DNA from 2 places in the Siminovitchia fortis genome. Region 1 is predicted to be linked to the other one. Evidence: riboswitches for the same ligand, from Rfam matches in the RefSeq annotation. Region 1 holds a riboswitch; the other holds the start of a gene.
What was found. A riboswitch is a leader RNA that binds a small molecule or an ion and turns the genes downstream of it on or off. The one in region 1 is predicted to bind glycine.
Positions count from the first base shown of each region.

Region 1 (5,936 bases):
AAGCCCTGCCACCGGATCGCACACCAGCCCGAGAAGTGACTTGAGCGCCATCGCCCCTGCATTTGCCGCTTGTTCCGGGGTTCCCCCTCTCATTTCCACAATGGCGGCTGATGCCATGGCTGTCGCGGACCCCACCTCAGCCTGGCATCCTCCGGCGGCTCCGGAAATAAACGCACGGTTGGCAATCACATAGCCCATGGCGCTGGCCGTAAACAGTCCCATTACAAGCTGGTCAAAAGGAATATCGGTATTTTCCTTCAAGGCAAAGATACAGCCTGGAAGGACTCCGGCCGAACCAGCGGTAGGCGTAGCGACAATGACGCCCATCCGTGCATTCGTTTCAGAGGTGGCAAATGCATACTTCATTGCATCAACCATTAGGCTTCCTGTCATGTAATTCCCTTTTTCTTTATACTTTTGCATCAAGTACGCATCGCCGCCTGAAATGCCGCTCGGAGCAGGCGATGGATCTGCAATCCCGGATTCAACAGCTTCTTTCATTTTGAGGAGGCGTTCTTTCATCATGCCGAAAATCTCATCACTGCTTTTTCCTGTCTTCTGTCTTTCAGTCTCTATCATCAGCTCGGCAATCGTCATTTCTTTTTCTTGGCAAAGCTGAAGCAATTCCTCAATAGTATGAAAATCCATCCCTATCATCTCCGATCCTGAAGATACCTCTGTCTTATGGAGCCAATATCAATCTTGGAATTTAATAATATATCCGCCGGCTGTCCATTAATCAGGAAAATTTTCGAGACCCCTCCGCCAAGGGAAACGCCTCCAATTTCAGTTTGCTTGAACCTGTTTTCCATATTGACCAAAAGGGTGTTCGGATGTTCATAATACGGGCAGCTCTCTTCCAACTGGAAGGAAACATTCATTTTTTCCTGCTGCGCGAGTTCAAAAGCATGCCTGATTCCGGGATTATCTGTTCCAAGCCCCAGCAAGCCGCCTAGGACAGCCTTATCCGTTCCGTGGCCCTGATATGTTTCTGCAAAAGAATCGAAAAAAGTAATCTTTACAGACTCCGGGACTCCGCCAAAGAGATCGTGCCCAAACTTTCCGATCGATACAACCCCCGCTGTATGGGAGCTGGACGGCCCGACCATAATGGGTCCGATAATATCGAAGCAACTGTTAAAAACCATCTAAAACGCCTCCATATCTATCTGACCAACATTTTTTGGTAAAGAGGATGCGAATCACATAACTGCCTGATGCTTTCCTGCACTTTCCCTCTGACCGCGGGATCACCTTTGCTTTTTAAAATGTCGGCCATATTGGCAGCAATGACGTCCATGTCGCTTTCTTTCATTCCACGGGAAGTAAGGGCAGCTGTTCCAATGCGGATGCCGCTTGTGACAAACGGGCTTTCCGGGTCATACGGGATTGTATTTTTATTGACGGTCATGCCTGCTTCTTCCAATAACTGCTCTGCTTCCTTTCCAGTCAGCCCCCATGGCCTGACATCCACCAAAACCAGGTGGTTATCCGTTCCGCCGGAAACGATGGCGGCCCCCGCTTTTTTCAAAGATTCCGCAAGTTGGGATGCATTGCTCACCACTTGGGATGCATACGTTGTAAAACTCGGATCAAGAGCCTCCTTGAATGCCACAGCCTTCGCCGCAATCACATGCATGAGCGGCCCTCCTTGAATGCCGGGGAAGATGGCTTTATTGACTCCTTTGGCAATTTCTTCGTTATTGGTTAAAATAATGCCTCCCCGCGGCCCACGCAGCGTTTTATGGGTCGTACTTGTCACAACATCCGCATAAGGGACAGGAGAAGGGTGGAGCCCCGCAGCGACAAGGCCTGCGATATGTGCCATATCAACTAGAAAATAGGCACCGATTTTATCTGCAATTTCTCTGAATCTGGCAAAGCTGATGATTCTCGGATAAGCGCTTGCCCCGGCAATGATCAGCTTTGGACGCTCCTGCAGGGCGATTTTTTCCACTTCATCATAATCGATCAAATGTGTATCTTCTCTCACTCCATAGGAAACCACTTCAAACCATTTCCCCGACATGTTGACCGGGCTGCCATGTGTCAAATGGCCGCCGTGAGATAAATTCATGCCCATGATCTTATCGCCAGGTTTAAGCAATGAGAAAAAGACAGCCGTATTTGCCTGGGCTCCTGAGTGAGGCTGAACGTTCGCATATTCGGCACCGAACAGCGCTTTCAAACGATCAATGGCCAAGTTTTCCACAACATCCACATGCTCGCATCCGCCATAATAGCGTCTTCCGGGATATCCTTCGGCATATTTGTTCGTTAAAACAGAGCCCATGGCCTCCATCACATCTTCACTGACAAAGTTTTCAGAAGCGATCAGCTCAAGTGACTGATCCTGTCTTTTCCGTTCTTCCTCAATAGCTTGAAAAATCTCAATGTCCGCGTTTGCCAAACTCATTGGTATTTCCTCCTTTTTTTCCTATCCAGCCCCCTGTCTTTTAAAAAACAGCAAAAAAGGACAGGGGAAAGATAGATATTCATCTACCTTCCTCTGTCCTGTTACCTGAGAGTTTAACTTCCATAAAGAAGTATTCCCCTTGGGTGGCCTCAAAAAGGCTCTCTCCAGAGACGCGTCCAAACGCGGTGCATTTACCTGAGAGATTGGATCCCATGGTTTTTTTGGGACTTGCTCCTTCGGTGCTAAACAAATAGTTTAGTCTCTCCCGCGATTGTCATTCGCAAAATTTTCACTTTTTATAAATATAACTTATTGTTGAAAATTTGTCAAACGATTCTGATGAAGAAAAGTGGTTCTATTCCGCTTCAAAATCAGTATCGGTTTCATTGGCGACTACAAACTCCAACCAATGTGAACTTTCGTCATTCACTAAGTACTTCAGTCCATCCCGGGCAGTTTGGGAAACAGTGTCATCCCCATCGCCATCAGGATTTGTCAGATTCAGATCTTTCATTAATCCATCTATATCTTCTTTCGTCAATTCCGGATTTGAGGATTCCATTATAGCTCTGATCAAATCGAATGCAGTTTGGCGAGTAGAATCGCCTCCCTTTACTTCCAGCAGAACAGCCTTCAATTCCTCATTACCCGTTTTGGCCATTGCTGTAACTACGTAATCTTCACTGAAGTCGAATCCCGCAGTGCTAAGACCTTTATCCCGATCGCGCCAGCTATAATCACCCATCTTGAAATCGACATCACCGCCGGAAGGAGCTTTTTCATTAAACCGGGCTTTAAACTCATCCATCGTCAAACCGATTTGTTCATCTTTCAACTCAACCTTCTCCGTTTGTTCCTCTTGCCCCTCAGCTTTTTTATCTTTATTGTCATCCATCTTTTTCTCACTATTCTCCGCTGCAGCCGGCGTTTCATTTGTATCCGTATCCGACTCGTTATTACCACATGCTGCAAGGCCTAAAACTACGAACAGGCTTAGCAGTAATACTGTCATTCTACTTTTCAATCAAACCCTCTCCAATCATTACATTTTCAACCTTCCCATCATACAAAAAGAGGATTTTAATTTCAATCATGAATTCCAAGAAATCAAAAAACAAGAATTTTATACTATGTCTTATTGCTTATATCCTGTTATGGAACTTGACTCTTGTAAAAAAACCTGTCATGTCGATTCCGAAAAATAAAAAAACACAAGGCTTCCTTAAAAAACTAAGGCCCTTGTGTTTTTCTGTTTAACCCTCGAGTTCAACAATCCTGACTAGGATAACACCCTGTATCTGCTTATCAGCTCGAAATTTTCATAATCGACGGGATTCTCTTTAATAGCCGCTTAATTGATTTATTTGATTCCTGGAGCACAAGGTCTCTATCAACCGTTTTGACGGTTCCTTTTTCCATGACAATTTTTCCGTTAATAATCGTTGATTCTACATCTGCCCTTGTTGCCGAATAAACGATTCTGGAGACCGGATCAACCTCGGCTGACGGGAATGTGTGGAATTTGTTCAAATCAAGAATAGCGACATCCGCTTTCTTTCCGACTTCAAGACTGCCTATTTGATCTTCAAGCCCGACAGCCCTTGCACCGCCGATCGTCGCCATTCTGAATATCGTTTTGGCGTCCATGATGGTCGGCCCGTGAATCGGCTTTTGAATGAGGGAGGCCATCCTCATTTCATTGAACATATCGAGATTATTATTGCATGGCGCACCATCTGCGCCCAGGCTGAGATTGGCTCCCAGCTCAAGCATATCAGGCACATCTGCTATTCCTGATGCGAGCTTCAAGTTGGAGCCCGGACAATGGCTCATTTTGATGCCGCGCTCTTTGATAATCCGTTTTTCTTCATCATCCAGCCAGACGCAATGTGCAAGAATCAGCTTCTCGTTTGCAAGACCGATATGATCAAGATAAACGATGTTCCTCATTCCTCTTTGCTGTTCAACAATTTCGATTTCCTTCCGGTTTTCCGATGCATGCGTATGCACTTTTACATCGTAATGGTTGGAAAGATCACGCACCTCTGTCAACAGCTCTTCGGTACAGGAAACAACAAACCGTGGGCAAAAAGCATATTGGATCCGTCCGTTGTCATATTGATTCCATTTTTCCAGCAGGTCAACACTTTGCTGGATCGACTTTGCCGTATCTTCCAGCAAAAGATCGGGTACATCATCTCCCATATCCATCATCACTTTTCCGGCAAGGACTCGTATACCGCTTTCGGCCATAGCCTGAAAGGCAGAATCGGTATGGTTGACCGTTTCCATGTCCACAATGGTCGTTGTTCCGCTTTGGATCAATTCCCCCAAACCCAGCATAGCTGAATAATAGCTTGACTCTTCATCATGTGAAGCTTCCAGCGGCCAAATTCTTTTTTGAAGCCAATCCATCAGCTCCAGATCATCGGCCTGTCCCCGGAACAACGTTTGGCAAAGGTGAATATGCGTCTGGATAAATCCCGGGATAACGGTCTTATTCGTCGCATCAATCACCCGATCGGCCTGATTACCCAAATCCTTGCCAATACTTTTGATTTTATCATCCACAATCAGCAAATCACCTTGAATAATCTCCTCTTGGGCATTCATGGTCACGATTTGCGCATTTTTGATCAGTATGCTGGGCATGCCATCTTTCCCTCTCTCCCTTTATATATTGCTTTCCTCTTTTGAAAATTTCACTGCCAACTCCTTATAAAAGTCGATGGACCTTAAATAGGCTTGGATATCAACGTATTCATTGGGCTGATGGGCGAGGCTTTCATCGCCGGGGCCATAAATGAGCGTTGGGATCCGGCTTTCCGGATTTAATACAGCAGCATCCGTATAATAGGAGACTCCGTATAAAGAATCCTGTTTCTTCAAATCCAATGCCAGGCGGATCAACTTATCCGACTCATCCGTTAAAATAGCCGGCCGGTCCAATTGAAGATTGACCGAAAAGTCCGGGGACCCTTCTTCTTCCGAAAACAGTTCGTTCAAATTATTTTTAATTTCAGTGAGTAATTGTTCGTGGGATTGAGGAGGAACGGATCTGATATCCACAGACATGCTGCAGCGGTCAGGAATGACATTCGTTTGGACTCCCCCATTTATTTTCGTTACAGCCAAACTGCTTTCGCCAAGTGGTTCTGCAGATATTTTCCATTTTTTCTTTAATGAATCAAGCATGCCTATCACCTTATGCATCCACTCGACTGCATTGGTTCCCTTATCCGGCATGGAGCCGTGTGCCGTTTTTCCAATCGTGACAATTTCTATCCATAAGGCGCCTTTATGTCCTATGACGACTTTTTCATTGGTCGGTTCGCCGATCACCAAGCCTTCGGCATTTTCCATCGTTTCGTTTTCCAAATATGTCCGGGCTCCGCAGCTGTCCACTTCCTCACCCGCAGTTGCCAGAAAAACGATTTCTTTCGGAAGCTTTCTTCCTTCCTTAAACAATGATTCCACAGCCAGATACATGGCGGCAAGACCGCTTTTCATATCGGATGCA
Region 1 is NZ_VEKZ01000007.1:27,687-33,622, forward strand. Features, by position in the region: gene sdaAA (L-serine ammonia-lyase, iron-sulfur-dependent, subunit alpha) at 1-648, opposite strand, end outside; gene FS666_RS03965 (serine dehydratase beta chain) at 654-1,148, opposite strand; gene glyA (serine hydroxymethyltransferase) at 1,166-2,416, opposite strand; glycine riboswitch at 2,508-2,586, opposite strand; glycine riboswitch at 2,590-2,694, opposite strand; gene FS666_RS03975 (hypothetical protein) at 2,772-3,440, opposite strand; gene FS666_RS03980 (5'-deoxyadenosine deaminase) at 3,722-5,068, opposite strand; gene FS666_RS03985 (M20 family metallopeptidase) at 5,090-5,936, opposite strand, start outside.

Region 2 (5,936 bases), on a different contig from region 1:
TAGTAATAGGCCATGATCGTTGTAAATGCAAAGAAGAAAAGAGCAATAGCAACGAAGCCTGCACCAAATCCGGGCAGAACTGTTTCTACTGCAGCTTGTGTATAAATAGGACCCGGCTCGACATCACCCAATCGCTTAACAATGAATGTATTATCCGGCCGAACTGTATTATACATCCCCGTGATAATAATCATGAAAGCAGTCGCGGAACAGACGACAAGCGTATCAATATAAACGGAAAAAGCTTGAACGAGTCCTTGTTTTGCCGGGTGGGACACTTCCGCTGCCCCTGCAGCATGTGCTCCTGATCCTTGCCCTGCTTCATTCGAATAGATTCCGCGTTTCACTCCCCAAGAAATTGCCATCCCAATAATTCCGCCGAAAGCAGCATCAAAGCCGAAAGCACTTTTAAAGATCAATGCAAGAATTGCTGGTAATTCCGTTATGTTAAAAGCAATGACAATTAAGGAAACGAGGACATAACCGATTGCCATGAAAGGAACAATTAATTGTGCAGCTTTTGCAATTCGTTTAATACCGCCAAAAATGATAAATCCCAATAATAATACGATAATGATACCTGTAATGAGTGTACTTAAACCAAATGCATTATCAAGTCCCATCGCAATAGAGTTTGCTTGGACACCTGGCATAAGCAGCGACATGGCAATTGCGGAAGCCACTGCAAAAATAACCGCGTACCACTTTTTTCCCATCCCTTTTTCAATATAATAGGCTGGCCCACCGCGGTATTGACCATCCTGCTTCACTTTGTAAATTTGCGCCAACGTAGATTCAACATAGGCTGTGCTTGCACCAAGGAAAGCAATTGCCCACATCCAAAAAATAGCTCCGGGGCCGCCAAAGGCAATTGCAGTCGCGGTGCCGGCAATATTACCGGTGCCGACTCGACCGGAAAGTGCGACAGACATTGCCTGAAAAGATGAAATTCCTGCGTCTGAACTTTTTCCTGAGAAGAGCTGACTCACCATATCTTTAATCAGCCGAAGTTGCAAAAACCGAGTCATGATTGAAAAAAGAACCCCTATTCCTAGTGACAAATAAATAATTGGAGAACTCCATAACACATCATTAAGCCATTCAACAAACAGTTCCATTCCTTCCCCCTCCTTGGATTTTGTTATTTTAAAATAATGAAAGCGTTTACCAAATTATACATTCAACCTTCGCGAATCTCAATATAATTTTTTTAAAATTTAAAAAACAAGGTGTTTATTTTGGCTAATTGCATAAAAAAACATCGGAACTGCCGGCTCTAACCAACAGTACCGATAGGGCTATTTCACATAAGTTGTAAAAATTGGGTTTCCACTATCAAATGCGCCTTGGCGTATTTGCGCCCAGATTTTATCGAGCTCCGCTCGATAAATTTCCTCTGAAAATCTGTGGCATCCGCCGAAGGCTTTAACTTTATTCAGCCGGGGTTTGCCCCCCACTGAATGGAATACCAATATGCATTCATCTCACTACTTACAGAAGTGGGAGACTTCTGCTGAATGAAGTTAATTAATCAATGACTGCAATGGTGCAGGAATACGTCCGCCGCGGCGGATGAATTTTTCCGAACTGAAGGCATTGACTCCCAATACGGGTGCACGTCCGAGCAGTCCACCGAACTCTACCATGTCCCCCTCTTTTTTGCCCGGAACAGGGATGACACGGACGGCTGTCGTCTTTTTGTTGATCATGCCAATGGCCGCTTCATCAGCTATGATTGCCGCCAGGGTTTCTGAGGAAGCATCACCTGATAGTGCAATCATATCTAACCCAACAGAGCAGACGCACGTCATGGCTTCAAGCTTGGATAAGGTTAGTGCATCATCCATGATTCCACGGATCATCCCTTCATCTTCGCTGACAGGGATGAAAGCCCCGCTCAACCCGCCAACATAAGAACTCGCCATGGCGCCTCCTTTTTTGACCGCATCATTCATCAAGGCAAGCGCAGCAATCGTTCCGTGGGTTCCAACCCGCTCCAGACCGATTTCCTCTAGAATTTCCGCCACGCTGTCATTGAGTGCATTTGTCGGTGCAAGCGATAAATCCATAATTCCGAAAGGCACATCCAGGCGGTCCGCCACGACCCGTCCGATCAATTCGCCGGCACGTGTAATTTTAAAGACGGTTTTCTTGATGACATCCGCCACCTGTCCAAGATCGGCATCAGGATGGCGCCTCAAAGCATTCAGAACAACGCCGGGCCCGCTGACCCCGACATTAAGGACAGCCTCGCCTTCGCCTGTTCCATGGAAAGCGCCCGCCATGAAAGGATTGTCTTCAACAGGGTTGCTGAAAACAACAAGCTTCGCGCAGGCAAGTCCGTTTTGGTCTTTCGTCCTTTCCGCAGCCTCTTTGATGATTTTTCCCATCAGGCCCACGGCATCCATATTGATGCCCGTCCTCGTCGTTGCCACTGAAATTGAAGAGCAGACCCGCTCTGTCACGCTCAGCGCCTCCGGAAGCGCATCAAGCAGCGTTTGATCTCCTTTCGTGATCCCCTTATGTACAAGAGCCGAATACCCTCCGATAAAATCTATGCCAAGCGTCTTAGCTGCTCTATCAAGCGTTTTGGCCAGTTCAACCGCCTGCTCTTTTGTGGCATTGCCTAAAATTTCCGCAATGGGCGTTACGGAAATACGCTTGTTGACAATCGGAATCCCGTATTCTTTTTCCACTTCTTCAGCAACGCTTTTCAAGCGGCCGGCATAACCCGTGATTTTCTCGTATACGCGCTTGTTCATTTTTTCAAAATCAGAATCTGCACAATCCGACAGGCTGATTCCCATTGTAACCGTACGTATGTCCAGGTTTTCCATCTGGACCATTCTGATTGTTTCCATCATTTCAGTCAAAGCTATATTCATGGTCAAAACCCCTTCTTATATCCGGTGCATGGATTGAAATATTTCTTCCCGTTGAATATTGATCTTCTGTCCGATCTTGTCTCCAAGTTCGTCAAATTGTTTCTGCAGAGAATCCAGGTTTTCAATTTCAGATACATCGACCACCATCATCATTGTAAAAAAGTCCTGCAAAATCGTCTGGCTTATATCAAGGACATTCACCTGATTATCGGCGAGTATATTTGTCACACTTGCAATAATGCCGACCTGATCTTTTCCCACAACACTTACTACTGCACGTCTCTTCTCCATTCGCAAGTCACCCCAAATGTATTTTTAAAAACAAAAAAAGATTGGATTTGCTCCAATCTCAAAGATAGTAGAATAACATACAAAAATGTTCGTAAGTTACTCTTCTGTCCTTTTGCCTGAGATTGTGAATCCTTCGGCGCCGCGCATTGCGGTCTCTCCAGAAGCTGCTCTTGTTATAGTGTTACCCATAACCCTCATCGCTTATTTTTAGATGCTAAGTTATTTTATCAATCAATATAAAGGATGGTCAATAAGTTTTTCCTGATTCACAAGTATTGCGGAGAAATTGTTAATTGAGACTTCCACCGTAAACGGGCAAGCAGGCTTTAACCATTGGGATTCTTAAATGGCTAATCGTTCGCAGTCCATTTCTGTTTGGACAATCTTTACTGGCTTTCCTTCAAATCCCATCCTTACCTCCGTTCCAGGCAAATTTTAATAGATTATGTCGTATTTGAGTTATTATTCGTTCCAAGATTTATGAAAATAAACCATTATTCACCATTTGTAACACAAATACTATCCCTTTGAAACATTCTTGTTACATTCGCTTGTTATACTGAGCCTACCAAGAACAAAAGGGGTACGTTATTTTGAAGAAAATTGTCATATCAGCCTTAACAGCTTTATTTCTAGTATTTGGTTTTACAGGAGCTTCCTCAGCCGCCGGCACTACATATAAAGTTCAAAAAGGCGATACATTATGGAAAATTGCTACTAAACATAAGGTATCCGTCAATCAGATCAAAAGCTGGAACGGCCTGAAAAGCGATACAATCAGGATAAACCAAGTTTTAAAGATTACTAAACCTGCGGCAAAGTCCACAGCAAAAAAGGCACCGGCCAAGAAGGCACCGGCTAAAAAGGCACCCGCCAAGAAAGCACCGGCTAAAAAGGCCGCCTATAAAACTATGAAAGTAAGAGCGACCGCATATACAGCGAAATGTAAAGGATGCAGCGGCATTACCGCTACTGGCATCAACCTGAAGAAAAATCCCAATGCAAAAGTCATTTCTGTTGATCCAAAGCAAATTCCTCTTGGATCCAAAGTCTATGTTGAAGGATACGGGATGGCAATTGCAGGAGATACTGGCGGCGCCATTAAGAAAAATAAGATCGATCTTCATATGCCAACGAAAAAGAAAGCTCTGAATTGGGGCGTAAGAACTGTAAAAATCAAAGTCTATTATTAGAACTTCCAAACCCGAATGCATTTCTGCATTCGGGTTTTTCGTTGTGCGCCCGGCATGGGCGCAGTAAGAAAAGCGCAAGCGCCCGTTTAGCGACGTACAAACTGGAGCACTCCGCAATGAGATAAAGGAAACACGGCGAGGTACGAGCCGATGTTGACTTATCGTAGTGGAGGAGTGTGAAGTTTGCTAGTCGCTGGGCGCTGGAGCTAGACAAAGAAAGGCTTCTTTTGAAAAAAATTTTCATATCAGCTTATACTTTCTTTTACTTGAACAAAAGGCCGGGACCGCAGCTTATCCTAATTTTTATATCGATTGACAACATGGATCCCGCCTGAAGCGGAAATAATGCTGCCGGTAATCAAATCTGAATCGTCATCGCATATAAAACCGATCAGCCGTGCAATATCCTCTCCCGTACCGGATCTGCCGATCGGTGTCTGCTCATCTTTTATTTGCCTGGCCATCTCAATATCCGCTTCTTTCATCTCGCCGACAATGTCTCCCGGGCAGACCATATTGGCCGTAATTCCATATTCTGCTTCTTCAAGGGCAATCGTCCTCGTCAGTGACGCGAGCCCCACTTTGGCTGCACTGAATGCGGAACGGTACATCCATCCAGGGGAATGCTCCGCATCCTGAAAACCGTATGTGATGATTCTGCCGAACTTTTGCTTCCTCATGACAGGGATGGTTAATTTTAAAAAATGGTAAACAGCATTTAAATTCCCGTCAATCATCTCATACCATTCGCTGTCTTCGTAATCCATCAGCTTTTTCCGCTCAAAAATATACGGCCCGGCATTATTGATCAAATAATCGATTCTGCCGAATCTGCTCACCGCCTGCTCAACAATGTTGGCGATATCTTCCTTTTGGGTTACATCCCCCTGTACAAATTGTAACTGCCCCTTATAAGGCTCCCATTCTTTTATGAGCTCTTTTATCCTGTCTTCATCGCTGTAATAATTCACGGTCACACTGCAGCCCCTCCGAAGGAATTCCTCGGTAACTTTACGGCCAATCCCTTTTGAGCCTGCCGTGATAATTGCATGTCTCATTTCCCTCACCTCTTCACCCTTTCACAGCATTGCGGCGATTACCGATTGATCAGAGATAAAAATTCCATCCGGGCATCCGATCTTTCTTCAAACAATCCCCTGACAGCTGTTGTTGTCGTTGATGAGTTTGACTTTTTAATCCCTCTTCCGCACATGCACATATGTTTCGCTTCAATCACCACCATGGCTCCCTGGGGCTCCAAGATTTCCTCGATTGCATCCGCAATCTCGTTTGTCAGCCTTTCCTGAACTTGGAAGCGTTTCGCATATCCTTCCACCATCCGGCCGATTTTGGATAACCCTGTAATCTTGGCGTCAGGCATATAACCGACATGGGCTACGCCAAAAAACGGCGCAAAGTGATGCTCGCACATGGAGTGGAATTCGATATTTTTAACCAAAACCAATTCTTTATGTTTTACATCGAAGGTTTTTTCCAAGTGGACAGCGGGATTTTCCTTATATCCTTCCGTATATTCCAGGAAAGCTTTTAAAACCCTGTATGGTGT
Region 2 is NZ_VEKZ01000010.1:44,812-50,747, forward strand. Features, by position in the region: gene FS666_RS05470 (alanine/glycine:cation symporter family protein) at 1-1,118, opposite strand, end outside; gene FS666_RS05475 (PFL family protein) at 1,524-2,885, opposite strand; gene FS666_RS05480 (ACT domain-containing protein) at 2,901-3,176, opposite strand; glycine riboswitch at 3,271-3,347, opposite strand; gene FS666_RS05485 (3D domain-containing protein) at 3,770-4,369, shown strand; gene FS666_RS05490 (SDR family oxidoreductase) at 4,666-5,427, opposite strand; gene folE (GTP cyclohydrolase I FolE) at 5,466-5,936, opposite strand, start outside.
Region 2: linked by a shared signal. The riboswitch ahead of FS666_RS05480 (ACT domain-containing protein) and the one ahead of glyA (serine hydroxymethyltransferase) in region 1 are both predicted to bind glycine.